2 regions of the Idiomarina sp. 017G genome follow, and region 1 is predicted to be linked to the other one. Evidence: riboswitches for the same ligand, from Rfam matches in the RefSeq annotation. Region 1 holds a riboswitch; the other holds the start of a gene.
The links. Region 1 has a riboswitch for thiamine pyrophosphate ahead of DEU30_RS11665 (TonB-dependent receptor). Riboswitches for the same ligand answer to the same signal wherever they lie in the genome.
Positions count from the first base shown of each region.

Region 2: it holds a riboswitch for thiamine pyrophosphate, as region 1 does, so the genes downstream of both, thiC (phosphomethylpyrimidine synthase ThiC) here and DEU30_RS11665 (TonB-dependent receptor) in region 1, are expected to answer to the same signal.

Region 1 covers NZ_SNWT01000009.1:96,869-112,590, reverse strand. The annotation lists gene DEU30_RS11685 (MFS transporter) at 1-1,027, opposite strand, end outside; gene DEU30_RS11680 (phosphotransferase) at 1,043-1,786, opposite strand; gene pnuC (nicotinamide riboside transporter PnuC) at 1,783-2,409, opposite strand; gene DEU30_RS11670 (YkoF family thiamine/hydroxymethylpyrimidine-binding protein) at 2,402-2,659, opposite strand; gene DEU30_RS11665 (TonB-dependent receptor) at 2,671-4,800, opposite strand; TPP riboswitch at 4,850-4,948, opposite strand; gene fre (NAD(P)H-flavin reductase) at 4,999-5,700, opposite strand; gene ubiD (4-hydroxy-3-polyprenylbenzoate decarboxylase) at 5,701-7,173, opposite strand; gene rho (transcription termination factor Rho) at 7,181-8,449, opposite strand; gene trxA (thioredoxin TrxA) at 8,699-9,025, opposite strand; gene rhlB (ATP-dependent RNA helicase RhlB) at 9,117-10,394, shown strand; gene DEU30_RS11635 (Ppx/GppA family phosphatase) at 10,396-11,322, shown strand; gene hemB (porphobilinogen synthase) at 11,319-12,326, opposite strand; gene DEU30_RS11625 (diguanylate cyclase) at 12,344-14,122, opposite strand; gene DEU30_RS11620 (TatD family hydrolase) at 14,115-14,906, opposite strand; gene tatC (twin-arginine translocase subunit TatC) at 14,896-15,630, opposite strand; gene tatB (Sec-independent protein translocase protein TatB) at 15,623-15,722, opposite strand, start outside.
Region 2 covers NZ_SNWT01000001.1:433,382-449,103, forward strand. The annotation lists gene eno (phosphopyruvate hydratase) at 1-1,051, shown strand, start outside; gene DEU30_RS02140 (hypothetical protein) at 1,005-1,682, shown strand; gene thiH (2-iminoacetate synthase ThiH) at 1,633-2,775, opposite strand; gene DEU30_RS02150 (thiazole synthase) at 2,772-3,542, opposite strand; gene thiS (sulfur carrier protein ThiS) at 3,546-3,746, opposite strand; gene DEU30_RS02160 (HesA/MoeB/ThiF family protein) at 3,730-4,488, opposite strand; gene thiE (thiamine phosphate synthase) at 4,478-5,995, opposite strand; gene thiC (phosphomethylpyrimidine synthase ThiC) at 5,992-7,695, opposite strand; TPP riboswitch at 7,779-7,897, opposite strand; gene DEU30_RS02175 (SCO family protein) at 7,938-8,582, opposite strand; gene DEU30_RS02180 (formylglycine-generating enzyme family protein) at 8,575-9,327, opposite strand; gene DEU30_RS02185 (multicopper oxidase domain-containing protein) at 9,338-10,495, opposite strand; partial or broken gene DEU30_RS02190 (cytochrome c) at 10,529-10,837, opposite strand; gene DEU30_RS02195 (hypothetical protein) at 11,057-11,851, opposite strand; gene DEU30_RS02200 (Fe2+-dependent dioxygenase) at 11,940-12,596, shown strand; gene DEU30_RS02205 (MAPEG family protein) at 12,623-13,045, opposite strand; gene DEU30_RS02210 (DUF2007 domain-containing protein) at 13,077-13,379, opposite strand; gene DEU30_RS02215 (DksA/TraR family C4-type zinc finger protein) at 13,487-13,753, shown strand; gene DEU30_RS02220 (EAL domain-containing protein) at 13,755-15,722, opposite strand, start outside.

The DNA.
Region 1 (15,722 bases):
CCTCAGGTATCCAGTAATAAAGTGCCAGCGCAGCCGATATTACCAAAGTCGACATAACGGAAGCTGCTGCCATCACATGGTGACTGGCAGAATCGGACCAACGACCCCAAAAGCGCCCCGCCAACAAACCGGCAAGCCCACTCGCTAGCATTAAACTGCCCAGACTAGTCAGTTCGGACTCGCCTTCGCGCTGAATTAGAACCACGATATAAGGAATAGCAAAAGCGGCGGCGACTAGTAACGCCCGCGAAATGACAAAGTGTCCAAACTGACGATCCTGCCACAGCAAAGACATTGATTTCAGTGCTTCGGTCAGCGCGTTACCACCGCCCTCGGTTGCACCGGCAACCTCAGGAATGCCCGCATAAAGTAGAGCCGCAACAAACCAGAGCACAACACCGGCACCTAGTAGTCCAATAAATAATGAGCGCTGACCTTCCATATCAGGTGCAAATATAATAACGAGTGCGGTTAACAGTGTGAGTAATCCGGCGGCGGACGCTGCGACACCGGACATTCGTCCACGGCGCGTTTTAGATACCGTTTTACCGGTCACATCCTTATTCGCCACAGAACAAATGCCTCGCGACAAGCTAAATATTGCCAATAAAACAACCACAGGCCAGCCCAGTGCAGATTCATCTAAAGTTGCTACCGCAAACAACATAGCCAGCAACGAGACTGCCTGACCGACACTGCCCGCAACCCAGAACCATTTGCGTACCGGCTGCTCACGGAGCTTTTGAGCAACAAAGAGCTGAGGTAATAAAGCCAGAGATTCCCTTAAAGGCACTAAAGCGCTAATAAACACCGCCGGAGCGCCCAGCGAGCTCAACATCCACGGCAATACAAGGCGCGCGCTGACTAAGCTGTCACCCAGTTTTGTCAGAGTTAACGACAACAACATCAAAACGAATGAACGCGGTTGCTCGTTACAGGCAGACTCAGGAATATCTTTACAAACGCGAGCATCTTCGTCTTCAGCTAAGTAGCCGTAAACGCGTTCAGTCAGTTTTTTATCAGTCATGGCAAAGTGTTCATTTTAAGAAAGGTGTCGAAATAGATGCTGCCATACTTTATTCAACCATTCCACAAACTCACACCATTGCGCTAAACGCTGCCGATCAATTTGATAATGGGCTATTTTTTCGTACTCTGTTATTAAGCGAACCGAGGCTTGGTCACTGAGTTCATTCACTATAATTGCGCTGGCAATATCAAACAAAGGGTGACCAATACCCGCGTATTCCCAGTCAATAACCCGGATAGGATCGGCCATTAAAATATGATTCATAGATAAATCGTTGTGGCATAACACCGGATAACTGAGCCAGTCCTCTAACAAGGGTTGCATGGGTACCAATTTCTGGCTCATTTGAGCAGCAACCGCCGAATTGACCGAACGCAACTGCTGCAAATAATGCTCGACCCGCTCAGACATAGACCAGGCCGGAATATCAACTCGTGTATTGTGAATTTTCGACAGCGTTTCAGCCAGTACAGTGGCTTTAATCAAAGGCGACAGCGTAACTTGCTGTAAAGACGGAGCCTGGTAGTAAGGCTGTAAAAACCAGCCTTGCTTAGCATCGTAAGCTAAAACTTCGGGGGCAAGAGCCTGTTGCGCCAGCTCTTTTTGTATAGATACTTCCAGCTCACGATCAACCGCGAATACCTGTTCATAGCGCCAGCGTTTTAACACATAATCTTCTGTATCTGTTCGCAGTCGCAACGTCTGATTCGACTGCCCGGAAGCAAGCAGATGTATTTCGCAGGGCTGGCCAATCACCCGGCTTCACTCGCAGATTTCAGCGAAATGTCATGGCGCCAGCGCCACATGGCATAAATCACCAGTATCAGATAAACCACGAACAACAAGGCGGTGGCGACAAAGCCTTTGCTGGCGTACAAATAAACGTAAACACTGTCGATAACCAGCCAGTACCACCAGGTTTCATACGCTTTTTTGGTAACCAGCCAGGTGGCCAGCAAACTGAATATTGTGGTGTAAGTATCGAGCCATACTGCGTCTGCGTCGGTATAAACCGAGAGTAAATAAGCAATGCCTGCAGCCAGAGGAACCAACCACGCCCATTGCAGCAGGTGCCAACGAAACGGGTATTTCGCGCCATCAGGACTCTCCTTTGCTGCGCTTTGCTGACGCTGCCATTGCCACCAACCATAGCCTGCCAACGCAATGTAGATTGTTTGCAGCAAAGACTCCATATACAACTTACCTTGCCAGAACAAGACAGCGTATATAGTACAGCTGACCGCCGCCGCAGCCCAGCACCACTGGCGCTGATGCGCCGCCAGAACTAAATACCCCAAAGCCATGACTAAAGCCGTCAGCTCCCAGGGGGAACTGACCATCAACTGCTCAAGCCAGGATTCGAGCAAAGACTCAGGCATTATCCGGCCTTAAGTCTTTGTTAATAAACTTACAAACCAGAACATTCGACGGCACATTCTGGAAAAGCAGCTCCATTTCTTCACCCATAATGCGCATAACGTCCTGCATTTCACCAAATACTTGCGTACTCATGGTGTTGGTCAGAACCGTTAGTTCTGAATGCTGATTTAAACGCTCAATAAAATCTTTAATGGTATCCAGGTAATTTTCAGCCAGTGGATACAGCGACATTTCTACTGAAACTTGCATATTAAGCTCCCTTAAAACGATTTTCTGACAGTGATACCAAAGCGACGCGGTTCACCGTATTGGACGTAAGTTTCCGGCACATACTCCTTACGAGGGTCATTACCAAAGTAAAAACCGCGAGTTTCGTAGTCTTCATCCGTTAAATTACGACCCCATAAGCTAAAGTGCCAATCCTGATAATGATAGTTTAGCGCAAGGTGCAACACTGCCATGCTGTCCGCTTTTTGGTTATGCGAGTCAGAGAAGTAGAACTCGTCTTTCGCGTCGGCCTGAATCACCCACTGGAAGTTCTCGCCTAACCAACCCTCAAAGCCAATATTCAACTGGTAATTAGGCGCTTGCGCTTGCTCCCGCCCGGTCATATCGGTGCCGTCTTCGGTAACAAAACCTTCAATTTCGGTTTTTAACCAGCTGGCCGAAGCGAAAACCGCCAACCAATCCGTAAACTGGTTGCGAATTTCCGCTTCCAGACCGTAACCTGTGCCTTCAGCGGCGTTCTCAATGTAACCCACAAATGACTGGTCTCGGTTTACCCAGCCCTTGAGCTGCACATCGTCACGCCAATGGTAAAATGCGCTGACTCTTGAGGTTAAACGCCCATCGGCACTGCTGCCTTTTACGCCAAACTCGGTACTCCAGAGCGTTTCCGGAGCAAAGGTTGAGCGGTCTAACAAGTAGTTTTCTAATTCTTCCAGACCCTGATCTTCAGCTTTTCCTAAAGCTTCACCATTAACGCCACCGGCTTTGTATCCGCGCGCCAGAGTCGCGTACAGGTAACTGTCGTCAGACGCCTGATAGCGGACACTGAAATTACCACCCACCATGGTGTCTTCAGGTTCAGCGGTAATACCGCGACTGTCGAGGTAGTCATTGTCGTAACGTTCTACCCGCAAGCCAGTTATAGTACTAACCCGGTCACTCCAATGCTGAGTTAGCTCACCATAAATAGCAACGTGATTGCTATCATAGTCGCTGTTGAAAATGCTTGGCTGGCCTAAGTCCCAGTTAAAATAGTCACGTGTCAGCTGAACCGATTTGTCGTAATAGTACAAACCTAAAACCCATTCGCTATCAATACCAAACAGGCTTTCGGGCTCGTCGGATACCCAGCGAACTTCGGCGGTTTTGTCGTCACGGTCGCGGAAGTACGCGTCAAAAGCTGAGTATTCCCAGCCCGGAGCGATACCTTCATAGGTCCAGTCTTCGTCGTAAGCGTAGCCGGTGTCTGCATCCAGGTAGTTAACAGACATTTCCAGACGGCTGTTGTCAAAACCCAGGTAACTGAGCTGCAAGCGCAATGCCTGACTTTCTAAGCGGTCAAAACCCGGTTCATCGGACAAAGTTTCGCGGGTGTTGTCGAGACTAAACGCATCGTAGCCATTGTCGACATCGTTATAGTGCAGAACCGTTTGCAGCAACCAGTCTTTACTGAGCTCTGTATCCAGCTTGAAGCGCGCAGTGAGTTCGTCGCGCTGTTCCGTGTCATCACGCTCAAGATAGGTATTTTCAATGTAACCGTCTTGCTGAAACTGGCTGACCGAGAAGCGGGCGTTACCTAACAGCCCTAGGTTTCCGCCCATAGCAAGGCCGCCCATGGCTTCGGAATAGTTGCCTGCTGATAGCTGAAACTGGCCGTTAAAGTCGCTGCTCGGTGCGGTGCTGTCCAGCAACAATAAACCGGCCATAGCGTTCACGCCAAAACGTCCGCTTTGCGGACCGCGAAACACTTCCACGTGATCAATATCGAAAAGCGATGCGGCACTGCCTAATCCGCTGTAATCAATACCATCAATTATCAAACCGACCGAGGGCGTTACAGGATCAACAAACTGAGAGCGCTCGCCAATACCACGAATTTGAATAAACCGAGCCGTGGAAGTGCCACCAGAGAAATTCACGTTGGCCAAACTGTTCAGAGTGTCTTGTAAATGCTGTGAGTGACGCTGTTGCATCGCATCTTTATCAATAATAGAAACGCTGCTGGTGGTTTCATTTAAGGTGCGGCGGTGAAAGTCACCACTCACTTCAATAATTTCAATGTCTTTTGTATCTTGTGTGTCCTCTGCTGCAAAGGCAAAAGCGGGAACACTGGATAACGCCGCGGCAATGCTGGCTGCTAAGTATGAATTGATTATTTTCATGGATCATTTCCTCAAAACAAAGTCAGAAACGATCCGGTAAGGCTGTATTAGACGGGTTTTCTACCATCCCTACGCCAGTATTAACCGGATCAGGTTTTAAGGGTTCGCTAATGCATCTCAGCCGTTGCCGGCACCCCTTGGTAAAGCGGCGTCAGTATAACGCAGCTTGTTAGTTAAACAAATTTACTTTCAGTGCAATTAAATAAAGGACAGAGCGTCGCCGTAAAGGTTTTCTAACGGTACGTCTTTAGCGACAAAGTCGTCGCGAATAACGCGTATCATTTCGAAACGGCCAGCCATGTAAATTTCACACTCAGGCAGACTTTGCTCACGGGCCATAACCGCATGGTGCACTAAACCAATAGAATAAGCCCAGTAGTCATCCGCATCTTCGACTACCGGGTGGTAATCAAAGTGCTCGTACTGGCTTGCTAAGCGTTCCAGTTCGTCATGCAAATACAGGTCGCTTAAACTTTTTGCGCCCCAATAAAGCGTTAATGGCCTCTCTGGCGACACACGTAAGTGTTGCTGCAAGATAGAATAGGTGTAAGAAAAACCGGTGCCACCGGCAATTAACACTGCCGGTTTAGCGTTTTCCTGACGGTAAAACGCAATACCGTCCGGCGCATCAATTTCTAGTTCCCCGTCGGCACGCACTTTATCTAACACTTCCATTGCATAGCTGTTGTCCGGCGTAGCGCCAACATGAAGTAACCACTCACTTTTATTGGACGGGCACGACGCAATACTGAACGGTCGCTTATCGCGTTCGCCCATCACCACCATAAGGTACTGGCCTGCTTTAAACTCAACCGGCTGCGGCAGTTGTATACGCACTTCCCACACAGCATCCGCCAACTGGCGCGAAATTTCAGCTTTACAGGTCATTTGTTGACTCATTCACGACTCCATAATATTCAGTTCGTCCCACAGCTCGTCAATACGCTGTTTTACCTCGTCGCTCATGACAATAGGCTCGCCCCACTCACGATCGGTTTCACCCGGCCATTTATTGGTGGCGTCCATTCCCATCTTAGAGCCCAGTCCGGAAACTGGTGAAGCAAAATCGAGATAATCAATCGGTGTATTTTCGACCAGGGTCGTATCACGTGCCGGATCCATCCGGGTTGTTATAGCCCAGATAACATCTTTCCAGTCACGCGCATTCACGTCGTCGTCACACACAATCACGAACTTGGTGTACATAAACTGACGCAAGAAAGACCAGACACCCATCATCACACGCTTCGCGTGACCGGGGTACTGCTTCTTCATAGTGACTACGGCCAAACGGTACGAACAGCCTTCCGGTGGCAAATAAAAATCGACAATTTCAGGAAATTGTTTCTGCAGCAACGGAATAAAAACTTCATTTAAAGCAACACCCAGCACAGCCGGTTCGTCCGGTGGACGTCCGGTATAAGTGCTGTGGTAAATAGGGTCTTTGCGGTGGGTAACATGAGTCACAGTAAACACCGGAAACTCATCCACTTCGTTATAGTAACCAGTATGGTCGCCATAAGGCCCTTCCGGTGCCATTTCGCCCGGCTCTATGTAACCTTCCAGAATAATTTCAGCGTGCGCCGGTACTTGTAAGTCATTACTGAGGCACTGCGTTACTTCGGTTTTGCTGTCACGCAACAAACCGGCAAAAGCGTATTCCGATAAACTGTCCGGTACTGGGGTTACTGCACCCAAAATAGTGGCAGGATCAGCCCCCAAAGCAACTGACACCGGGAACTTCTCGCCCGGATGCTGCTGGCACCACTCTTGAAAGTCCAACGCACCACCGCGGTGTGATAACCAACGCATGATCAGTTTATTAGGACCTAAGAGTTGCTGGCGGTAAATGCCTAAGTTCTGGCGTTCTTTATGCGGACCACGAGTTACCGTAAGACCCCAGGTCACCAAAGGCGCAACGTCGCCCGGCCAGCAGTGCTGAATAGGCAGCTTGGTTAAGTCAACGTCGTCGCCGCTCATAACCACTTGCTGGCACGGTGCCTTTTTAATGCTTTTTGGCGACATACTCAGCACTTTTTTGTACTTAGGCAGTAAATTCAACGCGTCGCGAAAGCCTTTAGGAGGCTCAGGCTCTTTTAAAAAGGCCAGCAATTTGCCCACATCCCGTAAAGCGGTTACTGACTCCTGACCCATGCCTAAAGCCACGCGGTCGGGTGTGCCAAACAAATTAGCCAATACAGGCATATCATGGCCTTTCACGTTTTCAAACAATAAGGCCGGGCCTTGTGCTTTTAACGTACGGTCTGATATTTCGGTAATTTCGAGGTAGGGATCGATCTCTTGTTGGATGCGCTTAAGTTCACCGCGCTCCTCGAGGAGCGCGATAAAGTCACGCAGATCTTGATATTTCATACGCCACTTAACTGTTGCGTTGACGTTTCATCGATTCGAAGAATTCGTCATTGGTTTTGGTCATCTGCAGACGGTCAATCAGGAATTCCATGGCCTCAACTTCGCCCATTGGATGCATGATTTTGCGCAGGATCCACATTTTTTGCAGCTCGTCCGGCGTAGTCAGCAACTCTTCGCGACGCGTACCTGAACGGTTGAAGTCGATGGCAGGGAACACACGGCGTTCAGCCAACTTACGGTTCAGATGCAGCTCCATGTTACCGGTACCTTTAAACTCTTCGTAGATGACTTCATCCATTTTCGAGCCGGTATCAATAAGCGCGGTTGCAATAATGGTTAAACTACCGCCTTCTTCTACATTACGCGCAGCTCCAAAGAAACGCTTAGGTTTGTGCAATGCGTTAGCATCCACACCACCGGTTAACACTTTACCGGAGCTTGGAATAACGGTGTTATAAGCACGGGCAAGGCGAGTAATTGAGTCCAGCAAAATCACTACGTCTTTTTTGTGCTCAACCAGGCGCTTGGCTTTTTCAATAACCATTTCGGCCACCTGAACGTGACGGCTGGCAGGTTCATCAAAGGTTGAAGCAACCACTTCGCCATGTACAAGACGGTGCATTTCGGTGACTTCTTCCGGACGCTCATCAATCAACAGAACAATCAGTTCAGCATCAGGGTGATTCGCCGCAATAGAAGTTGCAATATTCTGCAATAGTAAGGTTTTACCCGCTTTTGGTGGCGCAACAATAAGACCACGCTGGCCTTTACCTATTGGCGCTGATAAGTCCAGTACCCGCGCAGTGATATCTTCTTTACTGCCATTGCCGCGTTCTAAGTGAAAACGCTCTTCCGCGTGTAGCGGCGTTAAGTTTTCAAATAAGATTTTATTGCGGGAGTTTTCAGGCTTGTCGAAGTTAACTTCGCGAATTTTCAGCAGGGCAAAATAACGTTCGCTGTCTTTCGGTGGGCGAATTTTCCCGCCAATTGTGTCACCCGTACGCAGGTTAAAGCGACGAATTTGGCTTGGCGAGACGTAAATGTCGTCCGGGCCAGCCAGGTAAGACGAGTCGGCTGAACGCAAGAAGCCAAAGCCATCCTGCAAAATTTCCAGCACACCACCGCCGTGAATGTCTTCACCGCTTTTAGCGTGAGCTTTTAAGATAGCAAAAATGATGTCTTGCTTACGTAGGCGGGCCATATTCTCAAGGCCCATTGAGTCCGCGAGCTGAACCAGCTCGTTTACGGGTTTATCTTTAAGTTCTGTTAGATTCATAGGAGGGTTTTCGAGTTATCGATTGAACACAAAGCCTTTTTTAATTTGACTCTAGAAAGTAAAACAATTGGAACATTCGGAATTCGCGAAGTGCGAAACCAGAAACAGACGTTTCATTTAAAAACAGGTTAACCGGTGGAGTTGGTGAACCCGTATGAACAGTTAATGAGCAGAAGTTATCACCAAAAAAGCGATTCGTCCAGTTTTCTCAACAAAAACGGCGCATAACACGCCGTTTTTTGACAATCATTAAATATGCTGGTCTAAAAACTCAGTCAATTGAGCACGTGATAATGCGCCCACTTTCGTTCCGACAACTTCGCCGCCTTTAAACAACAATAACGTTGGAATGCCACGAATATTGTACTTAGGTGGAGTTTGTTCATTATGGTCGACGTTCAGCTTACCAATAACTAATTTATCAGCGTACTCGCTGGCAATGTCATCAAGAATAGGCGCTACCATTTTACATGGTCCACACCACTCAGCCCAAAAGTCGACTAATACGGGTTTATCGGAATTTATGACATCAGCATCAAAACTGTCATCACTTAGCTGAACTATTACGTCACTCATGGTACTCTCCGCTACTTTCTTCGCGTGGAAATATTAGAATAGTATTATTTCTGTTTTTGAATACAAGCGCAAACTGATATGCTTATAACTTATGACTAAAAAACATCTTACAGAAACTCGCTTTGCTGATTTGGCGCTTCACCCCAAAATCCAGCAAGCAATATCCAGTGCCGGATTTGAGTATTGTACTCCAATTCAGGCGTTAAGTCTGCCCGTTGCTCTGTCTAACCGCGATGTTGCTGGTCAGGCTCAGACAGGTACAGGCAAAACCTTGGCATTTCTGCTGGCTACTTTCAACCGCTTAATGCAGAACGAATCGTCCGAAAAAACCGAATCGGGCCCACGCGCGCTGATTATGGCACCGACTCGGGAGCTCGCTATTCAGATAGCTCACGACGCGGATGCCCTCATTGAGCATTGCGGTTTGAAAATGGGCGTAATTTACGGCGGCGAAGGCTACGAAGGTCAAAAAGAACAACTGGCTGCACAACCAGACATACTGGTCGGCACCACGGGTCGTCTTATAGACTTTTATAAGCAGGATCTATTTAGCCTTAAAGATATTGAAGTTGTGGTGCTGGACGAAGCCGACCGCATGTTCGATCTGGGCTTTATTGATGACATTCGTTACCTGTTACAGAAAATGCCGGATCCATCCAAACGTCTGAATCTGCTGTTCTCTGCAACCTTGTCTTATCGTGTGCAGGAACTGGCGTACGAACACATGAATGCACCGACCAAGCTCGAAGTAGAACCGTTACAAAAAACGGCCACACGGGTAACTGAAGAACTGTTTTATCCTTCTAAACCCGAAAAGTTTCCGTTGCTACTGACATTAATAGAAGAAGACTGGCCGGATAAAGCCATTGTTTTCGCCAACACCAAGCACGGTTGCGAGAAAGTGCATGGCTGGCTGGTCGCGAACGAGCACCGTGCGGGTCTGTTAACCGGTGATGTTCCGCAGAAAAAGCGTTTACGCATTTTGGAAGACTTTGCCGAAGGAAAGCTCGACTTTTTAGTTGCTACCGATGTCGCAGCACGTGGTCTGCACATTCCTGAAGTAACCCATGTATATAATTTCGACTTACCGGATGACTGCGAAGACTATGTTCACCGTATAGGCCGCACAGGTCGCGCAGGCGCCAGTGGCGCTGCAATAAGCCTGGCGTGCGAAGAGTACGTATACAACTTACCGGCTATTGAAGACTATATTGGTCACACCATTCCGGTCACCAAATACGATGGCGATGCTTTGCTTTCTGATTTACGACGTCCGCGTCCAATTCAGCGCCGTCGTCGTCATAACTCAGGCGGAGGCAAGGGCAAACCTCGCGGCCGTCGCTCGGGACCTCCGCGCAACGCGTCATAATATGCCAGCCAAAAAGCGCAAACTTGCTGCCATCGACATGGGATCCAACAGTTTTCACCTGTTGATGGCAGAAGTTTCAATGACGGGGTTCTTTCCTAAACCCCGGATTCTTTCCCAGCATAAGCAGAAAGTTCGTTTAGCCGACGGCTTGAACGACAATGACAGCATAGACGACGCTGCCATTTCCCGTGGCATAGATTGCCTTACTCTGTTTGCCGAAGAGCTTAAGCGCTTCCAGCCTTTTGCAGTAAAAGCGGTAGCAACTGCGGCGCTGCGCAAAGCCAGTAATCAGAAAGAACTTCTTGCACGCTTTGAGTCGACATTAGGCTTCCCCATTGAAGTTATTACCGGAGAGAGTGAAGCTGAATTTATTTATGCCGGGGTTTGTAGTGCGTCACAATGCCGGGATAAAGTTCTGGTTATTGATATTGGTGGTGCCAGTACTGAGGTTGTAGCCGGTAATGGAACTCAGGCCAATGTGCTTCATAGTCTGGATATGGGCTGTGTGGTGTTTCAAAACCGTTTCTTTAAAGGTGGAGAAATTAACCCGGATAATGTAGAGCTGGCCATTCAGGCCGCTACCAAACTTATTAGGCCCTACATCGCTGATTATCAGCAGCATGGATGGCTACGAGTTCTTGGCGCCTCAGGTACTTTTCGTGCACTTACTGAAATAGCGGCGGCAGAGAAACAACCGGGGCTTACTCAAATCTGGTTAAGTGAACTGATTCAGCGTTGTATCCGGCAGGGGCAAGTTGAGTGTCTGAATTTTGCCGGATTACGTGATGACCGCCGCACTGTTCTAATGGGCGGAATCACTATACTTTTGGCGGCACTGAAAGCACTTAGTGTGGACGATTTTGAGGTGACTACAGGCGCGTTACGCGAGGGGCTACTCGCGCAACTTGCCAATGAAATAACAGCTTAGCCTTTCTTCGTTGCCAGACGTTCAGCTACCGATTTTGCAAAGTAGGTAAGAATGCCGTCAGCACCTGCCCGCTTGAAACCCAGCAAACTTTCTTCAATAACGTCCTGACCCAGCCAGCCATTTTTAATGGCCGCCTGGAGCATGGCGTATTCACCACTGACCTGGTACGCAAAAGTCGGCACGCCAAAGGTATCTTTTGCACGGCGCACAATGTCTAAATAAGGCATGCCCGGCTTCACCATCACCATGTCAGCGCCCTCCTGAATATCCAGTGCAATTTCCTGCAGAGCTTCGTCTGAATTAGCCGGGTCCATCTGATAGGTCTTTTTGTCAGCTCCCTTCAGATTGCCGGCAGAGCCGACCGCGTCGCGGAATGGGCCGTAAAACGCGCTGGCATATTTAGCCGAATACGCCATAATTTGAGTGTTGATAAAGCCTTCGGCTTCCAGTGCTGAACGAATAGCGCCAATACGCCCGTCCATCATGTCCGACGGAGCCACAACATCTACTCCGGCACGCGCGTGAGACACCGCCTGCTTTACCAGAACCTCAGTGGTAATGTCATTGACTACATACCCGCTGTTATCAAGAATGCCGTCCTGACCATGGATGGTAAAAGGATCCAAAGCAACATCGGTCATTACTCCTAGCTCCGGAAAGTCAGCTTTTATGGCTTTGACTGCACGCTGAGCCAGACCGTTATCGTCATAAGCCGCCTCAGCCATCTCCGACTTAGCCGAAGCAGGAGTCACCGGGAATAAAGCGACCATAGGAATACCTAACTCAACCAACCGAGCGCACTCTTGCAACAACAGGTCAATGCTCACACGGTCAACGCCGGGCATTGAACTGACCTGCTCACGCTGATTCTCACCTTCGAGAACAAACATAGGGTAAATTAAATCGTCCACGCTTAATTGGTTTTCTGCCACCAGCCGGCGGCTAAAGTCATGGCGGCGTAAACGTCTTAGGCGTCTGCCCGGGAAAGCACCCTGATTTGTCATTCTTGACTCCTGATTGATTACTGCACCGCTAATCTGTCACGGCCTTCATGTTTAGCCGCATATAGCGCGTCGTCGGCGGCTTTAAAAAGCTCATCTACATTATCAAAAATACGTACGCTAGTGGAGATCACACCAATACTCAGCGTGATCTTAAGCAAACCAGCATCGGTTTTAAATTCGGTATTACGAACCTTTTCCAGTAACTGACTGGCAAAAGCTTCAGCCTCCTGAAGGTCGGTTTCCGGCAAAATAATGGCAAACTCTTCACCACCATAACGGCAGACAATATCAGCGGCTCGTTTAGCGTGCTGCTGCATCAATTTTGCCAACTGCTGCAGAATCTGGTCTCCGGCAAGATGACCATAGGTATCGTTAACTGGTTTAAAATGGTCGACGTCGACCATCAGTAATGCAAGCGGTAACTCGCGGCGTAATGTGCGCCGCAGTTCACGTTCCAGATGCTGTTGGAAATAACGGCGGTTATACAAACCGGTCAACGGATCTTCCGTATTCTTCTGTTCCAGCTCTGTGTTAACGTCCTGGAGCTCGCGCAGAGCAACTTGTAGCTCGAACGTACGTTCATCAACACTTTCTTCCAGCTCGCGGTTATGACGTTGCTCGGCCTGCAGCCGCTCTTTACGTTGCTCGCTGTAGCGTACGGCCAGAACCCAGGACAACAGCAGAATTTCAATACCTGAACCTATCATAATGGCATGACGCTGAATGAACATGCTGTCGATGATGCCCAGATACCCGAGAGAATTCACAACTACAGAAACGAGCAAGCTACACCAGGCTAAGGTGAAAATGCGGGCGTAAACAAAACCCTTACGCCACATATATACGCCCACAACCAGCAGGAATAAACAACCAGGTACAGCTAAACTCAACAACACATGAATGCTAACTCGATAGTTGGCAAAAATAGCAATTAGCAGACTCAAACCAGCAAGGAATGCCATCACCATTAACCCTCTGCCCCAAGTGTATCGATAACGTTTTAGTTCAAGGAGCTGATAAGCAAACAAGGCAGCGGTCAGAAAGGTTAGACTACCAAATATAGGAATTCCCTTATCCTGCAAATACAGAGAGTCAGGCCATAAATAATGAAAGCCAAGCCCCTCTAATGACAGCATCAATCCGGCAAAAAATAACGTGTAAAGCGAATACACACCAAATTCGGGCTCGCGCGATGCAATAAAACCGAAAAGGTTATAAACCGCCATACAAAGCAGTACGCCAAAGTAAATTCCTTCGGCAATACGACGATTCATTTGTGTCTCAAAAAAACCAACTTCGGTACGCACGGCAATAGGCAAACGCATTGAACTTTGCGTATTGGTCTTGATATAGATTTCACCGCCGATGTCGTTGGGTAAAGGAACCGCAAATTCTGACGTTGGTATTGGACGCTCGTCGAAAGGCAAAGTGTCACCCATTCGATAAGTTCTTACCCCTTCCGGACTCATGATATAAATGGTCAGCTCATCGAGCAAAGGGTAGGCAATATGCAGAATACGGTCGTAAGGCTTAGCCTCGAGTTTAAAGCGAAACCAATATTCATCCGTGGTGTAACCAAAGGAGGCCCGGTCTGTATCCAGCTTACGCCAGTCAGTTGGAGGTAAGCTTTTTGCGGTTTCTAAGTCCAGCTTTTGCTGACTGTTAGTGTATTCAATTGACAGTTCTGACTGGCTCTCAGGAAGTATTTGCGCTGCCGCAGCGGATGCAGAAAAAAGCAGAGCCACTAGAGCTAAAAATAGCCACAGCAGTGCACTTACTCCGGAAGTTTTAGTCACTGTTCTCTCCCAGCCCGAAAAACCGTTCCGTATTAGCATAGGTCAGCTCGGCTAAATGCTTTACCGACACGTCAAGATAATGAGCCAGAGCTTCTCCAACTACTGGTAAAAGCGCAGGCTCATTCATTTTAGGACGCGGCTTCAGCCCCCGCGGTAATAAAAACGGTGCATCCGTTTCAAGTACCAACCTGTTCAGAGGCAAATACGGCAAAGCTGACACCAGTTCCTGGTTACGTCGCTCATCACATACCCAACCGGTAATGCCAAACCAATGGCCTCGCTCGGCATAACGGTTCAGAGCTTCAACGCCACCGGTAAAGCAATGAGTTAAGCAGGGTGTTGAGTCATTACAATACTGGTTTAACAGCTCTATTTGAAGGTCGATTGCATCGCGTTCGTGCAAATACAGCGGAAGGCTTAGCTCGTTAGCCAGCTCAATTTGAGCAACGAATACTTCTTCCTGAACATCGCGGGGAGAAAAGTTCCGGTTGAAATCCAGACCACATTCGCCAATAGCCACAACATAAGGCAACCCGGCCAATTCCCGTAACTGCTCTTTGTAATTTGCTGGCGCCTCGCCGGCGTCGTGTGGGTGAATACCCACGGTCATCAGCAACTTCTCAGGAAACTGCTGACACAATTTAACGGCTTGCTCAGCCTCTTCAATAGAGGTCGATATAATCAGCTGCTTTTTCACATTGTCCTGCTCTGCACGAGCCATAACCCCGTCCAGATCGCTCAACAACCTTTTGTTGGTTAAATTCACTCCGGCATCAAACCACATCGTCGTCTTCCTGCTGGGTGGGTGTATACCAACGGCTAACTTGTAAGCCTAACTCAAACAACAACCACATAGGTATTGCCAATAACGTTTGGGAAATAACATCGGGTGGGGTTAGCAACATACCAATAGCAAACGCACCAACAATAATGTAAGGCCGTTTTTTAGCCAGTGACTCACGGGTACAGGTACCGGTCCAGATCAACAGCATAATGGCAACCGGCGTTTCAAAGGCAATACCAAAAGCAACAAAAATAGCCAGAATAAAGTCCAGATAACGGGAGATGTCGGTGGCAACCGTGACCCCCTCCGGCGCTGCACTGCTGAAAAATGCCATGGCAAGAGGCAGAACCACAAAATAGGCAAAGGCAATACCGGCATAAAACAGCAAAGTGCTGGTAGCCAAAAGCGGAATTACTAAGCGCTTCTCTCGACCATACAAGCCCGGCGCTATAAAGCCCCATATTTGCCACAGTAAATAAGGGACGGTAAGAGCCAGAGCCACGACCAAAGTTAATTTAAAAGGGGTAAAGAACGGCGCCGCAACGTCTGTGGCGATCATTTGCGAACCAACCGGCATGTTCATCAGCAGGGGCTGGGCGACAAAATGATAAATATCATTGGCAAAGTAAGCGAGCGCAGCGAACACAACCAGAATAACCAATACCGAGCGTAATAGTCGGCTTCTGAGCTCCAGCAAATGATTTAATAAAGGGGAGTCACTCATTACCTTTACCCACATCGGTTCCGGGTTTTTCTTTGGGTTCGGAATCTGGCTTAGAATAGGGTCGCTGAACCTCTTCTGCCGCACTTCTTAAT
Region 2 (15,722 bases), on a different contig from region 1:
TATTGATGCGATTAACCAGGAAGCTGTCGACAACATTATGTTGAAGCTGGACGGTACCGATAATAAAGAAAAGCTAGGTGCTAACGCTATTTTAGCTGTGTCTCTGGCGGTGGCGAAAGCAGCGGCTTTGAGTAAAGGCATTGAGCTTTACGAACATATTGCCAACCTGAATAACACCAGCGGTAAATACAGCATGCCACTGCCAATGATGAACATCTTAAACGGTGGTGAACATGCAGATAATAACGTGGATATTCAGGAGTTCATGATCCAGCCGGTTGGCGCTGAAAGCTTCAAAGAAGGCCTGCGTATGGGCGCTGAAGTGTTCCATGCTCTGAAAAAGGTTCTGCAGAAGCGCGGTTTAAGCACAGCGGTTGGTGACGAGGGCGGGTTTGCGCCTAACTTGGCATCTAATGAAGAAGCCTTGCAGGTGATTGTCGAAGCGGTTGAAAACGCGGGCTATAAAATGGGCAGCGACATTACCCTGGCTTTGGATTGCGCTGCATCTGAATTCTACCGTGACGGTAAATACGAATTGTCTGGCGAAGGTAAGTCCTTTACCGCCGAAGAGTTTGCTGATTATCTGGCAGAGCTGTGTGACCGTTATCCTATTATTTCTATTGAGGATGGCCTGGATGAAAGCGACTGGGACGGCTGGAAAATCTTAACCGAAAAACTGGGCAGCAAAGTTCAGCTGGTCGGTGATGACCTGTTTGTAACCAATACGCGTATTCTCAAAGAAGGTATCGACAAGTCGATTGCCAATTCAATTTTGATTAAATTTAATCAGATTGGTAGCCTGACAGAAACCTTAGCAGCCATTGCGATGGCGCGTGAAGCAGGTTACTCGGCGGTTATTTCTCACCGTTCGGGTGAAACCGAAGACGCCACTATTGCCGATTTGGCAGTAGGCACCGCAGCGGGTCAAATTAAAACCGGCTCGCTGTGTCGCTCTGACCGGGTTGCTAAGTACAACCAATTATTGCGTATAGAGGGCGATTTGAATGGCCAAGCGCCTTACCGCGGACGACAGGAAGTCAACGCTGGCTAATCAACAGGCGGACATATTTCAGCCGCTGGCTCAGCAGGGCGATTTTGCCGAGCTGTGCTCAGCGCTGTATGAACGTGAATTACCGCAACTGGCACAGGTTAATGATATGCCTGTTGCGGCTCTGCAACGTCGTTTAGCCAGTCTCCCGCACTATATTCGTCACGCCGCTCATGGTTGCCTCAATGCAGTGCAGTATTCGCCGTTAAAGTTGGATGTTCAGAACGCCAGCTGGCAGGCTCCTCAGCCAACTAAAGCTCCTTCAGCCGGTATATCTGCCGAAGGGCAGAGCCAATGGTTTGCTAAACATGCAGCTTTGGGTCTGGTGGTTCCTGTTCGTTATCAAACTCCTGAATTTACGACCATAATGCTCGACAGCATCGACCGTGTGGATCCTGATAAAAAGCGTCTGCATCTGAATTACCGTGGCTGGTTTGATTTTACCGGGCAGGGTGAACATAGTCAGGATACCTTACTCAAGCCTAATAAGCGTGTTATGACCGCAGCCAGCTGTGGACATCAGTGGAATCATAAAGGGCGCGTTAACCCACGCACCTTAACGCTGCGTGAGTTGTTACTGGTGGCTACTCTGGACTGGAAAAAGTTTCAGGTGGCATTGCGGATAGCTCGTTAAGCCAGTCCTGCCATACCGGTTGTAATCCTTTCGCTTTTATTGCCTGCGCCACTTCACTTACTGGCCTGTCGTCATCTATGGAAAACTGTTCCAGCTCTTGTTGCTCGTTGGCGTAACCGCCGGGCTGAGTTTTCGATTCGGCACTGACCGAGGTCACACCTAACCGGAACAATCCATCACGAAGCGCCTGCTGTTCGCGCGTGGAAAGGCTGAGTTCTACATCGGGGAACCGCAACCGATAGGCGCAAATTAACTGAACCAGTTGTTTATCAGAAATTGTCCTTGCGTTATCGACACCACCGGCACAGGGCCGTAGCCGGGGAAACGACAGCGAATAACGACTGCGCCAGTAGCGTCGCCGTAGATAATCCAGGTGCATGGCGGTAAAGGTGCTGTCCATACGCCAGTCTTCCAGTCCGATCAGCGAGCCGAGGCCAATTTTATCGATACCGCATTCTCCCAGGCGGTCGGGCGTTTCAAGCCGCCAGCGGAAATCGCGTTTTTTGCCTTTTAAATGATGTTTAGCATACGTGGCGGCCTGATAAGTTTCCTGATAGACCATAACCGCATCCAGACCCAGCGTGCGTAATTCAGCGTATTCATGGGTAGCCAATGGCTGCACTTCAAACATCACATAGCTGAAATAGCGTTTGATAATAGGTAGCGCCTGACGAAAATAATCAATACCTACCTTGGTTTCATGCTCGCCAGTCACTATCAGCAGGGTGTCAAAACCTTTGGCTTTTATGGCCTGACATTCCTGCTCGATTTCAGCTGGCGACAGGGTTTTGCGCTTTAAGCGGTTACTCATGGAAAAGCCGCAGTAGCTGCAATCGTTAGCACACAGATTCGACAAATACAGCGGAATAAACAGGTGCAGGGTATTACCAAAGCGCTGCCGGGTCAGTTGTTGTGAGCGCTCTGCCATAAGGGGCAGATAGGATTCCGCCGCCGGCGACAGTAAGGCCATGAAATCACTGGTATCCAGGAACTGCTTGCTTAATGCGGTTTCAACATCAGCCGTGTTTTTACTGTAAAGCTGCAGGCGGGTATTGTCCCAGCTGGTCTGCTCCCAGGTAGTATAAAAGCTCATAGCGACTCCAGAAACTCCGTTAATGGGCTGGATGCGGAAGCTTTTAAGGAAGCATTCTGACTTAAACCTGCTTCAAAGGCCTGACGCCCAACAATAACCGCGTCGCGAAAGGCTTTTGACATAGCGACAGGGTTATTCGCGGTGGCTATCGCGGTATTGACCAGTATAGCGTCTGCACCCATTTGCATGGCTTCAACGGCGTGGCTGGGTGCACCAATGCCCGCATCGATAATGACCGGCACCGAAGCCTGCTCGATAATAATCCGTAGGAAGTCTCGAGTAAGCAGGCCCTGGTTTGAGCCTATGGGGGCGCCTAACGGCATAACTGCCGCACAGCCAACTTCCTCCAAGCGTTTACACAATACGGGATCAGCACCGCAGTAGGGCAGTACGGTAAAGCCTTCTTTTACCAAAGTTTCAGCGGCTTTTAGGGTTTCTATCGGGTCCGGCAGCAAATAGTTGGGGTCGGGGTGTATTTCCAGTTTAAGCCAATGGGTACCTAAAGCTTCACGGGCAAGGCGTGCAGCAAAAATAGCGTCTTGTGCAGTTTTGGCACCAGAGGTATTTGGCAAAAGCTGTAAACCTAAGTTTTGTATAGGCGTGACAATGTCGTCAGTGGGGCGCTCAAGTTCAACGCGCTTTAATGCCAGCGTTACTAACTCGCTACCGGAAGCCGCAAGGGACTTCTGCATAACGTCCGCGCTACTGTATTTGCCTGAGCCTATGAGTAAGCGGGAATGAAAATCGCGATCGGCTATTTTCAGCATGGTTTAACCTCCGGCCACAGCCTGAACAAGTGTAATGGTATCGTTTTTTTTAAGCTCGGTTTGTTGCCATTGTTCCCGGTGTATAATCTGTCCGTTTAAAGCGACGGCAACGGCCGAGGTATCGACATTCTGAGCAGACAGTAGCTGCGATAAATTGCTTTTCTCAGAGATCTCAAAATCTTTGTCATTAATTTGAATGCGCATTTTGACCTCCGCATACAGGGCATGAAGCGGCCCGCGGTAAATAGAGTTGTTGCCAGTTTTGCGATAAGCCATTGAAGGTTTGCAGGTAACCCCAGGCAAGCTTATGTCCGGTAAAATAATTAATTGCCAGTAGCGCCTGACTGGATCCCATAATGCCCACAACAGGAGCGGCTATACCCGCGTTACTGCAGTTCAGAGGCTCGGTAACAGCGTCGGGATAAAGGCACTGATAACAGCCGTGCGATTGCCCCGGATTTAACGCGATGAGTTGCCCGTTAAAGCCGCGCGCCGCAGCAGAAATGAGCGGGGTGTTCAGGCGGTAGCAGCTTTGGTTGATCAGGTACCGGGTCTCGCGATTGTCGGTGCAGTCGAGGACTAAATCGGCTTGTTCGGCGAGCGCGTCCAGATTGCCTTCATAGGCCTTTTCTTCAATAGCGGTGATACGAATGTCCGGGTTTAACCGCGACAAAGAATGACCAGCTTGCCACGCCTTGGACAAACCAATATCGTCGCTGGAATAGAGTGTTTGGCGCTGTAAGTTGCTGAGACTTATTGTGTCGTGATCGACCAGTGTGATTTGCCCAACGCCCGATGACGCCAGATATTGGCTGGCAGGACAACCGAGACCACCCAAGCCAATAATCAGCACATGACTTTTGAGCAAACGCTGTTGTCCGGTTTCGCCAATTTCTTTCATCAGTATGTTGCTGCTGTAACGCAGAAGTTGTTCGTTACTCAGCATGAGCAACCTCGTTCTTTTCTTTAACCTCGAGTTCAGCTTCCATCTCCGTTAGTAGCTGATGAACAGCCTGCTCTACGTTTCTGGCAGCAGTAATCGCGCTAACAACCGCTATTCCGTTTACGCCAGTAGCTGTTACGGGAGCTACGCGCTCTAAAGAAATGCCCCCAATAGCGACTGTCGGTATGTTCGTTGGCGCTAATAACGCGGCATAGCGGCGTAGTCGCTGCAGCCCTTGCGGTTTGGATGGCATAGTCTTGGTTTGAGTTGGGAAAATATGACCTAACGCGATGTAAGATGGCTTGTACGCTTGAGCAATTAATAACTCGGTGTAGCTGTGAGTGGAAATGCCCAACCTCAACCCTGCTTGCTGAATAGCGTGAAGGTTAGCCTCGGTTAAGTCTTCCTGACCTAAATGCACGCCATAAGCGTTGTGCTTAATAGCCAGTTGCCAGTGGTCATTAATAAACAACTGCGCTGAATATTTCTCTGCCAGCTGAATGCTTTTTTTAATAGCGGTTTCCAACTGAGGAGCATCAGGATCTTTAATACGCAGTTGCAGTGTCTTAATGCCCAGTTTTAAGAGCTTTTCTATCCACTCGTAAGAATCCACTACCGGATACAATCCGGGTTCCTGGTCTAGACTGGGAAACTGGAGGTCAACACAGGGCAACTCCGGCGTATTAATCTTTGGAAAATGGTCAATTTGCTGTGGCCAGTGTGTATGAGCAACAGGGCCTGGTCCTCTGCCTATACCTTTCGCCTCAATCAGGCCCTGATGCACGTAGGCATTAGCGACTGTTATGGCATCCTCAAGTGGATAGTCATGTGCTAACGCCGCGGCAATGGCTGAAGACAAGGTGCAGCCTGTTCCGTGGCTGTGTTTTGTTCTCAACTTCTGCTGAATGTACTGGGTATGTCCATCGGAGCTAAGGTAATAGTCAGAGATTTCATCGGCGCGACCAAAATCGGTGCCTGTTACCAGAATTCGGGACAGTCCGGCCTGAAAGAGTTGTTCTGCAGCGCGATACATTGAGTCCTCATCAGTAACCTCTAATCCGCTCAACCAACTGAGTTCATCCAAATTCGGTGTCATAATATCAACCAGCGGGAATAACTCCGCGCAATGTTGAGGCTTGAGCTCCGACAGGCGATCCTGCTGAGTGCTGACAACCACCGGATCCCAGACCACGAAAGGCTGGGGAAGGGGATCAGACCATTGCTTTAAAAAGTCAGCCACACACTGAAGCTGTTGCACATTACTAAGCAACCCAATTTTTATCGCAGCAGGCGGCATGTCCTGTTGCAGGCATTCCAACTGCTGACGAACGGCGTCAGCAGCTAACGGGAATAACCCGGTGGTTGCAACAGAGTTTTGGGCGGTAATTGTGCTTATGACACTGCAGCCATGCACGTTCAGACTACGGAACGTGTGCAAGTCCGCCTGAATGCCTGCGCCACCGCCGCTGTCAGAACCTGCGATGGTCCATACGACAGGTACCGACATCATTCTGCTCCTTCGGTCGCCGCGTCTTTCACTTTTACATCAATGCGAGTGTCCGGGTTGTACTGACGTACCTCGTGAGAAATTTTCATGGAGCAGAACTTAGGACCGCACATGGAGCAAAACTGCGCGGTTTTGTTCGAATCCTGAGGCAGTGTTTCATCGTGATAGCTGCGAGCGGTAACCGGGTCCAACGCCAGGTTAAATTGATCGTCCCAGCGGAATTCGAAGCGGGCTTTTGACATAGCGTCATCCCTCGCCTGTGCACCTGGGTGTCCTTTGGCTAAATCGGCCGCATGAGCCGCTATTTTGTAAGCGATCATCCCCTGTTTTACATCTTCCTTGTTAGGCAAGCCTAAGTGTTCCTTCGGGGTAACATAGCAGAGCATGGCGCAGCCAAATGCTCCAATCATGGCAGCACCAATACCTGAGGTAATGTGGTCGTAACCGGGGGCTATATCGGTGGTTAGCGGCCCTAAGGTGTAGAACGGCGCGCCGTGACAGTGCTTTAACTGCTCATCCATGTTTTCCTGAATTTTATGCATGGGCACATGGCCGGGGCCTTCTATCATCACCTGTACATCGTACTCCCAGGCAATTTGAGTCAGCTCGCCTAGTACCCGAAGTTCTGCGAACTGAGCTTCATCGTTGGCGTCGGCAATGGAACCGGGGCGCAGGCCGTCACCTAAAGACAGCGACACATCATATTTCGCACAAATTTTGCAGATATCGCGGAAGTGCTGATAAAGAAAACTTTCTTGCTGGTGCGCCATGCACCATTTCGCCATTATCGAACCGCCACGGGAGACTATGCCGGTAACTCGCTTTGCAGTCAGTTTAATGAAGTCGTGCAGTACGCCGGCGTGAATCGTAAAATAGTCCACACCTTGCTCAGCCTGTTCCAGCAGTACGTCTTTAAATACTGGCCAGCTCAGATCCTCAGCAACGCCATTGACCCGTTCTAAAGCCTGATAAATAGGCACAGTACCAATAGGCACTGGACTGTTGCGTAAGATCCATTCCCGGGTTTGGTGAATATTACGGCCGGTAGATAAGTCCATCACGGTATCAGCGCCCCAGCGAGTTGCCCAAACCAGCTTTTCGACTTCTTCTTCAATAGACGAACTGACCGATGAGTTTCCAATGTTGGCATTCACTTTAACCAAAAAGTTGCGGCCAATAATCATTGGTTCTGATTCGGGGTGGTGGGTATTAACGGGAATAATCGCGCGTCCACTGGCGACTTCGTCGCGCACAAATTCCGACGTTATGGGGTTTTCAAGGTGCTCCCGCCCCATATTCTCGCGCAGTGCAATGAACTCCATCTCGGGCGTAACGATGCCGCGCCGGGCGTAGGCCAGTTGAGTAATACCGTGATTGTCTTCTTGGTTCTTGCTGTGGCGTTGCTGAATCCAGTTCTCACGAACCTTTTTCAAACCCACTTTTACGTCAATTGCAGCTTCCGGGTCACCGTAGACGCTGGACGTATCATACACGTCCACCGGCTCGTTCGGTGGTAACTTCACGCCCGGTGTGGGCTGGTGCAGGGTTTCGCTAAGGTGAATGCGACGAAAGGGTACCTGGATATCGTTGTTACCGGACAGAAATTCACGGCTGGAATTAGGGTAATAATGCCCGGATAGCGATGATAAAAAAGATTCAGCCTGTTGGCGGTTTAAACGGTTATTCGATGGTGCAGTTGACATAGCATTCTCTCATTTTGTTGATGTTAGAGATGCTTGTCAGGAGTGTTGAAAGGAACATCAGCGCAGAAACAACGGTCGTGTCATGCTGATGCTCTCTTGTTCCCTTCGCAGGTATTAGCCTGATCAGGTTCAACGGATCCCGCAATTGCGGTCTCAGCCGGTAACTTCATTAAGAAAGCTACCGGCACTCCGACAAGATTCCTTTTTAGTGGAACAAAATCTTAGAGCGAATGCAACCGCTGTTAATCGTTAACCAGTTTAGCGACAACGTTAGCTGGCTTCTCCATTGGCTGGCTTAGGCCTTCTATGCGTTCAACAATAAGCCCTTGTTTATCGAGAATAGTGATCAAATTGCTGTGATCAAAATCACCGTCCGGACGCTGTCGATACCTCACGCCAAGTACTGTAGCTAAGGTTCTGATATCCTGCTCCGAACCGTTCAGAAACAGCCAGTTGTCGTTGTTAAGTTGATACTGCTTAACATAGTCAGCGAGTGCCTCGGGTGTATCGCGATCGGTGTCAAAACTCACCATAACGAGCTTAACTTGCTGTTTAGTGTCTTCGTCCAGCTTGCTGTATAAGCGTTTTACGTCATGAACCAACACTGGGCAGGCGGTGGTGCAACTGCCATAAATCATGGAAAGAATAACGGGATGACCTTCAAGTTCTGAAAGCTTGAGTTGGCTATTCTTATGCGTGTTCCAGGTAGCATCTATCTGGTATACCGACTCGGAGTGAGAGACCTCTGCTGCGTTCATTGCCGTATGATTGCTGTGGTCGTTAGCTGTCTGATTCTTGTGCATATTGTGATGCGAGTGATCCTGCGCAAAAGACTGGACAACAAAGATCAAAGAGGCCAGGGCTGTCAATTTTAGCAATTTATTCATGGTCGTTCTCCAGGTCGTATGCGCAACGAAAACCCATAGTGCTGGTCGCACTTTGCGGGGCGTAATCACTGCGTGACTGATAACGGAAAAATGTGGCGTAATTGGCGTTACTAAAACTCGACATAAAGCGCGCTCCGTCGCCACATGAGCCGGAGAGCAAATCGACGTCATCGCCGTTGGTTAATAATAATTGATAGTCGTCTACCCATTCATTGACACGGTCGTGCATGTGCATCAATTGGTCAGCATTTGGGTCGACGGTTTGTTGTTTCGCACTGTGTGGCTGGCTGTACCAGGCAAACAGGTTACGGGCATAATCATCGTCGCTGATGTTCTGCTGTTGGCGATATTTGACCGACGCATACTCCCACTCGTTAAGACCAGGCAAACGGCCACCTTGTGCGGAGCAGTATTCGCGTGCGGCAAACCAGGACACATAAGTGACTGGTTCGTTGTCTTTGCCTTTAGCAAATTCAGTATTATCATCCCAATGCTTCAGGTAATTTCCATCATGGAATAGGGCAGCGATGTTGTCTCGCTGCCACTGAGGTTGTTCAATGACAAATTCCAGAAACTCTTGGTTAGTGACAGGGGTTGCGTCCAGCATGAAACTTTCCATTTCTATACTGAGGCGCTCTTTGTCCAGTAAGACCGGAGGTTCGAAAGTACCACCATTGATCAGAACTGGATCGGCGAGCACTAAGGGTGACAATAAAACACCTGCAACTCCAAGCCACTTAACCATAAGTTTCCCCTTATTTCTCTTTACGAGGGCCAGCGACTAACGCACCAGCTGCACCGCGTTCTGCATCAGCAAATTCGTGATCGACCAACTTATAGATGCCTTCTTCCGGAACAATAAATTCAATGGTTGCGCTGTTACTGGCACCCAGCAGCACGGTTTGCATGCCATACCATTCGTTACGCGGGTCACCTTCGTACCAGACGCGGTCGAAAATCGCACCAATTACGTGGAAGCTGGAAGTGCCTGATGGACCTGCGTTTAACACATGTAAGCGCACACGATCACCTTCGTTCGCACGTAAAGGGTTGTCGCTAAGTGCTGCAACATGTCCGTTAAAGGTCACATGACTTGGCTGGCGGTCTAAAGCTGCACCGTGGTTATAGATGTAGTTACCTTCTGAGGCTTCTTCCAAATAGTGCTCTGACTGAACCAGAACGAATTCTTTATCAACGTCTTTGTCAGTTGGGTAGCCATCTTTAGGAGATACCACAACGGCGCCGTATTGGCCCATAGCTGTGTGCATGAGTACGCTGGAAGTACCACAGTGATACATATAAGTACCCGCGTAGTTGGCTATCCATTCGAACTCAATAGTTTCACCCGGAGAAATGGTACGCCATTTGTCTTCCGCTGCTACTGTGCCACTATGAAAGTCCATAGAGTGGGGCATTGGGTTAACGACTGGCTGGTTATTCTGATAACCGTTGGCCTGCAGTTGCTGAATGAACGGAGCACCATTTTTAACTGGCTTAGTAATAGTCACTTCTTCGTCAGAGCGGTTTTTCATTTTGAAAATGACACGGTCACCTTCACGTACGTGCAATACCGGGCCGGGTACTGAGCCACCGAATGTCCAGGCCGAATAGGTTACTCCCGGTGCTACTTCTATTTTCTGAGAGAACACATCCATGCGTACATCGTGAGTTTTGTTACCTTCATAGTCGAGCTTGGCTATGTTTGGAACCTGAGTTAGATAATCGCCAACAACCGCCGGGCCGTTGTAGTCTTCGCGGTAGACTTTAGCTTCTGGTAATCCAAAGATTTTACCATCAATGACATATTCGCTGTCGTGCTTAAGGCTGAGCTCTTCCGCATGAACCGGAGCTGACGCTGACGCCATAGCAGCCAGAAGAGAGGCACTGATAATTGATAAGCTTAGAGTTTTCATAATGATTTTTCCTTTAACTGATAACAAAGAGGTTTAACGCAAACTGGCAACGGCTTCGGCTGTGATAGTCTCACTGCCGCCTGCAAGATCGGTATTGATGTAGTTAGCTAAGGTTGCGATATCGGCGTCTTTCAGATAACCCATGGGCGGCATAGCTCCGTTGTAATTTGTTCCGTTAACGGTTAGCGCGCCGGACTTACCATTGATAATTGTCTTAGCTATGTAGTCGGGGTTATCTTTGATATTTGTATTTCCTGCCAGCGGAGGAAATACGCCCTGCATGCCTTTGCCATTTGGTTGATGACATGCCTGACAATATTTTTTGTAAACGTTTTCGCCTTCGCCTGCGTTGGCTGACTGGCTTATAAACAAACCAGCTAATGACACGGCAATGACTGAAATTTTGCAAAGAGACTGAATGCTCATAACGACACCTTCGTAATTGACTTAAGATGCCTTTAGAATACTGCTTTAATGAGCTTTTGCGAGTGAAATGAAGGGGTAACTCAGGCCTACTCCTTTATGTGTAAAAGAAGTAAGCCGAATGCAGGTTGGTAGGTATTAAATGCTGCGTGCTTCCAGTTCAATACGAGAGGCAGCACCGTAAATTTTACTCGGATCTCCCTCAAATTCACCTTCTGGGGTAGTAGTAGGCCAGAGGTTTTCAAGGTTACTGATGACCTTGCGGGTTTCGCTAATGGCTTCTTCAGCTTTTTCTGCTTCTTTATCATTAATACGGTTTAAGCGTTCAAGCGCAATTTCTTTAAAGCCCATGGCGTCTTGATATTCGTGAACATTAGTGACTTCGCCATTTTGAATGCCTATAGCGTACTCGTCGGCGGCTACCATTAGCATTGATGAAACACTCAGTATGACGTCTTTAGCTGACATGTCAGCAATAGGCTCGTTAGCGCTGATAGAGTCCAGCAGAGCCTTGTAGTTGTTCATAACCGTGTCTTCATCTTTATCATTGATGACACTTTCCGCCAGAGTATTTAACGGTTCGGCAAACCCAGGCAAGCCGCGTGCTTCAAATGCTTCAGTAAGACCACTATAGAGCTCGTCACCTGGGTGTTTCATGTGAGTTTTAGCCATTTCAATGTGGCCTTGCTCGTACAGTTTCATTCCCACCCATAAATGGCCGCGAATAAAACCGAGCTGAGCCAGAAACGCCGTGTCATTGGTGTTTAAATCAATTTCAGGAGCGGCCATTTCGCCTTCTGCCATAGGGGCAGCCATGAACATGGAAGGTGCCGCGCCCGGTTGCGTCAGTGGCGCTGCTGTTACCTGTGATGCTGCTACGGTGGTGGCCAGAACACTGCCAACGCCAAGCCAAACTTTTTTCTTTTCAAACATATAAAGACCTTAGTATGCTTTTTTGCGAGAGTTAACTCATGTATATTTGCAGAAATGATAACTATTCGCAAGTTAGAAGTGTGGAATAATGATATTACAAATTAGCAATGCCGTAGATACAGATACGGTAAAGAGTATTGTTGCAGGCCTTGATGCCGGGCAGTTTAGTGATGGTAAGAAAACCGCAGGCTGGGCAGCGAAAGATGTAAAAAATAACCAGCAACTGTCGGGTAAAAAGTCTGAGGCAGCTACACAAGTGCTGCTGGACAGGCTTCAGCAAAACGCTCTGGTGCAATCGGTTATGCGGCCAAAGCAGGTGGCGCGGGTGACTATAAACCGATATCAGCAGGGAGAGTACTATGGTACTCACATGGATGATTCCTTGATGAACGGGGTAAGAACCGATATTTCTTTTACGCTGGGTTTGTCACCCTTATCGGATTTTGAAGGCGGAGAGCTGGTTATTGAGGATGCCAGTGGTGAGCGGAGCTGGCGGCTTGGGCAGGGGGATATTCTTATGTATCCGAGCCATTACCTGCATCGGGTTAATCCGGTGACTAAAGGTTCCCGGCTGGCAATGATAGGCTGGGTGCAAAGCTTGGTTAAACAGCCGAATTACAGGGAGCTACTCTTTGATATAGAACAATCGTTGAAAGCTGAATTTGATGCAAACGGTAAGTCTGAAAACTTTGATCGCCTGACCAAGGTGTTTCATAACCTGTTAAGAGAATGGGCTGATGTGTGATCAGCCCAGAAAAAATTTAACGGCTTTTAAACCAGAGTGACACCGCACAAAATAAGCAAAGCAACGTTAGCTGCTAGCCCAATCATAAAGAAATAGCTGCGGGGGCTGGGGTTTTTCTCCGTTGCTATGGCGTAGTAAAGAACCATGTGAATTAAGCGAGCAATAGCGAAAATCCAGATAAATATCCCTGTCCAGAAAGCGCTGACACCTATGAAGAAGGCCAGAAATACTGTGCCCAGCATCAGCGGATAGTTTTCTAACGAGTTCATTAGCGTGCGGTGAGCACGAAACACAAAAGATGAATGACTCAGTGAGTCGTCGATTTTACCCGGAACGGCACCGGGTTGTTTCGCTTTTTGACCGCTGGCAATAACCCATTGAACCAGCAAAATGACCAGAGCAATGAGTACGCCCCAATAAGCCATTGTATAAGTTTCACTTCCGTTCATTTTATGTCTCCTTTTGTTCCGTATGATTTGGTTAAGCTGGGCTACCGCAACTCCAGCATACTTCAAAAGCGGCTCCGTTAATTTCCTGACAATTATTGCAACGCCAGTCCGGGCCGTTCGCTTGTTCTTCCATATTTTCAATCAGTGTTTTTGCGACAGCGAGTTGAGTATCATCAACAAGCCATAATTCAGGCCAGGTATCCAATGGCGCTAAATCACCAGCGGCGCCACTGGAAAACTCATTTTTCATAACTGTTTCAATGCCTTCCATTTGTAATAGGTTACGGGCGTTTTCCACTAATAGTTTGTTTTCATGGGTATAAATAAGTTTCATAGGCGTTTCTTATAGGTAAAACCTGAATAGCAATGTATTTTTACGTTATAGTTAATGTATCAGACTCAGCGTCTGTTTGTGTTCTCCATTTTTCTAAGGAGTTGTATATGGCGGGTGGCTGGTCGCACGATGGTGCCGTACAGGAACAAATTGATGCCAGTACCGAAGATGAAGTAAAACGTGTACGCAGCAAACTTACCGGCGGGGAAAGTCTGGAGTTTTGCGAAGAATGTGGCGAGCCTATTCCGGAGGCCAGGCGCAAAGCGATTCCTGGTGTTCGTCTGTGTGTGGAATGTCAGGCGGAACTCGACAAGCAGGACTCAAACAAAGCGGGTTTTAACCGGCGTGGAAGTAAAGACAGCCAGTTACGTTAAGCTATGGGGCTGTCTTATCTGCCAGAAATTCAGACTCAGGTACGGGTTTGCTGAACAGGTAACCTTGAAAGGTATCGCAATTTAGTCGCGCCAAATAATTAAACTGTTCTTCGGTTTCTACTCCCTCAGCAACAATATTCAGTTTAAGGCTTTCTCCTAGCTGAATAATAGTGTAAACAATTTGAGCCTTTTCCATACTATCCAGCATGTTACGTACGAAAGATACGTCAATTTTCAGGGTGTCGAACGGAATTTGCATAAGATAAGAAAGCGACGAGTAACCCGTACCGAAGTCATCCAGTGCGAACTCAATCCCAAGGCGCTTTAATTGCTTTATTTTATTGGTTACGCTGGAAATGTCATCCATCAGCAAACTCTCAGTGAGCTCTAGCTTTAACCGATGAGGCCGTATCTCGTACTTCTCTACCAGAAGTTGAACCTGCTCAACAAACTCGGGCTGCTGAAACTGTTTGGCACTGACGTTAATCGACAGTTGCATCTTTGCTTTTTCAGGGCTCTGTTGCCATTGCTGGAGAATTTGGCAGGCACGCTCAGTAATCCAGTACCCTAAAGGAACAATTAAGCCGGTTTCCTCGGCTAAAGGAATGAAGTCAGCAGGAGAAACAAAGCGGCCATCACTTTGTTTCCAGCGGATGAGCGCCTCAGCTCCGGTGGGCTTTGACTCAATATTTACCTGAGGTTGCAGATAAAGTTCGAATTCGTTCTGTTTTATTGCATTACGCAGTTGCTCTTCCAGTTTGACTCGCTTACTTACTGCATCAGCAAACTCCTGACGAAACAGTGAGACTTCTCCCGTACCTTTGCGTTTTGAGTGAGATAATGCCAGGCCTGACTGGGTCATTAAGGTTTCAGCATTTGATTCGCTGTCGTCAAACAAGGAAGCGCCTGCGCTAAAGGAGCAAAGGTGCGTGTAGCTGTTGAGCTGATAGGGCTGTTGCAGTTGATCCAGCAATTGATAAATTCGGGTCAGCAATTGCTGTTTTATATTGACTGAATTACCACGCTCAAGTCCGGTTAGCACGACCGCGAATTCGTTCGCGCTCAAACGCGCCAGGAATGAGTTGGCTTTCGTCGAACTTTGCAGCCTTTCTGCCACGCGTTTTAACAGTAAATCACCCATATCCGAACCCAGGGTGTTATTCAGTATTTTAAATTTATCGATATCACAGAGAATTAACGCGCCGTTTTGGCCTGCTTCTTTATAAGTTGCGAGCTGATCTTGCAAATGATCCAACAAAGAGCGGCGGTTCGCTAACCCGGTTAACGCATCGTTGTAAGCCAGATAACGAATACGTTCACTGGATTCAACTTCTGCACTAATGTCTGTGACCGTTGCTACAAAATGTCGTTCTTTCTGTTGGTTATAGCGTACTTTTGAAATACTTAAGCGAACAGGGAAAGTCGTACCAGAACGTTTTCTTACATTAACTTTACCTTGCCAGGCAACTCTGCGGGCTAGTGAGTTCTTAATATTCTCCAGTAACTTATCTGAGCGCTCAATATAGTCTTCAATATTGAGTTTACTGCCTTTTATTCGTTCCAGGTCATCTCCGGTAAGTCGCGTAAATGCCTGATTCGCTAACAAAACACGGTTGTGTTCGTCGAATAGCAGCAAGCCGTCATCTATGGCACTAATAACTTCATAAAGTTGCTCTGCAGACATTTGGGCTAACTTTTGCTGTTGTTGCAAGCGTCTGTCTATCTGAGAGGCTATAATGGCCATTATAGCGGTTAAGCACGAGCCAATTCCGACAACGTAAGCCAGCCAGTTGCCATGGCCGCTGAATACCGCATCGGGTGCCCGGGTAGGGTAAAAATTGGCTGCTATCATGGCGGTATAGTGCATACCAGAAATAGCCAGAGCAATAATGGCGGCAACAACAATTTGTGCGCTTCTGCGCCTGAACCAGCTGGTTCTTTCCGATTTTTTATAATGGCGATATGCCAA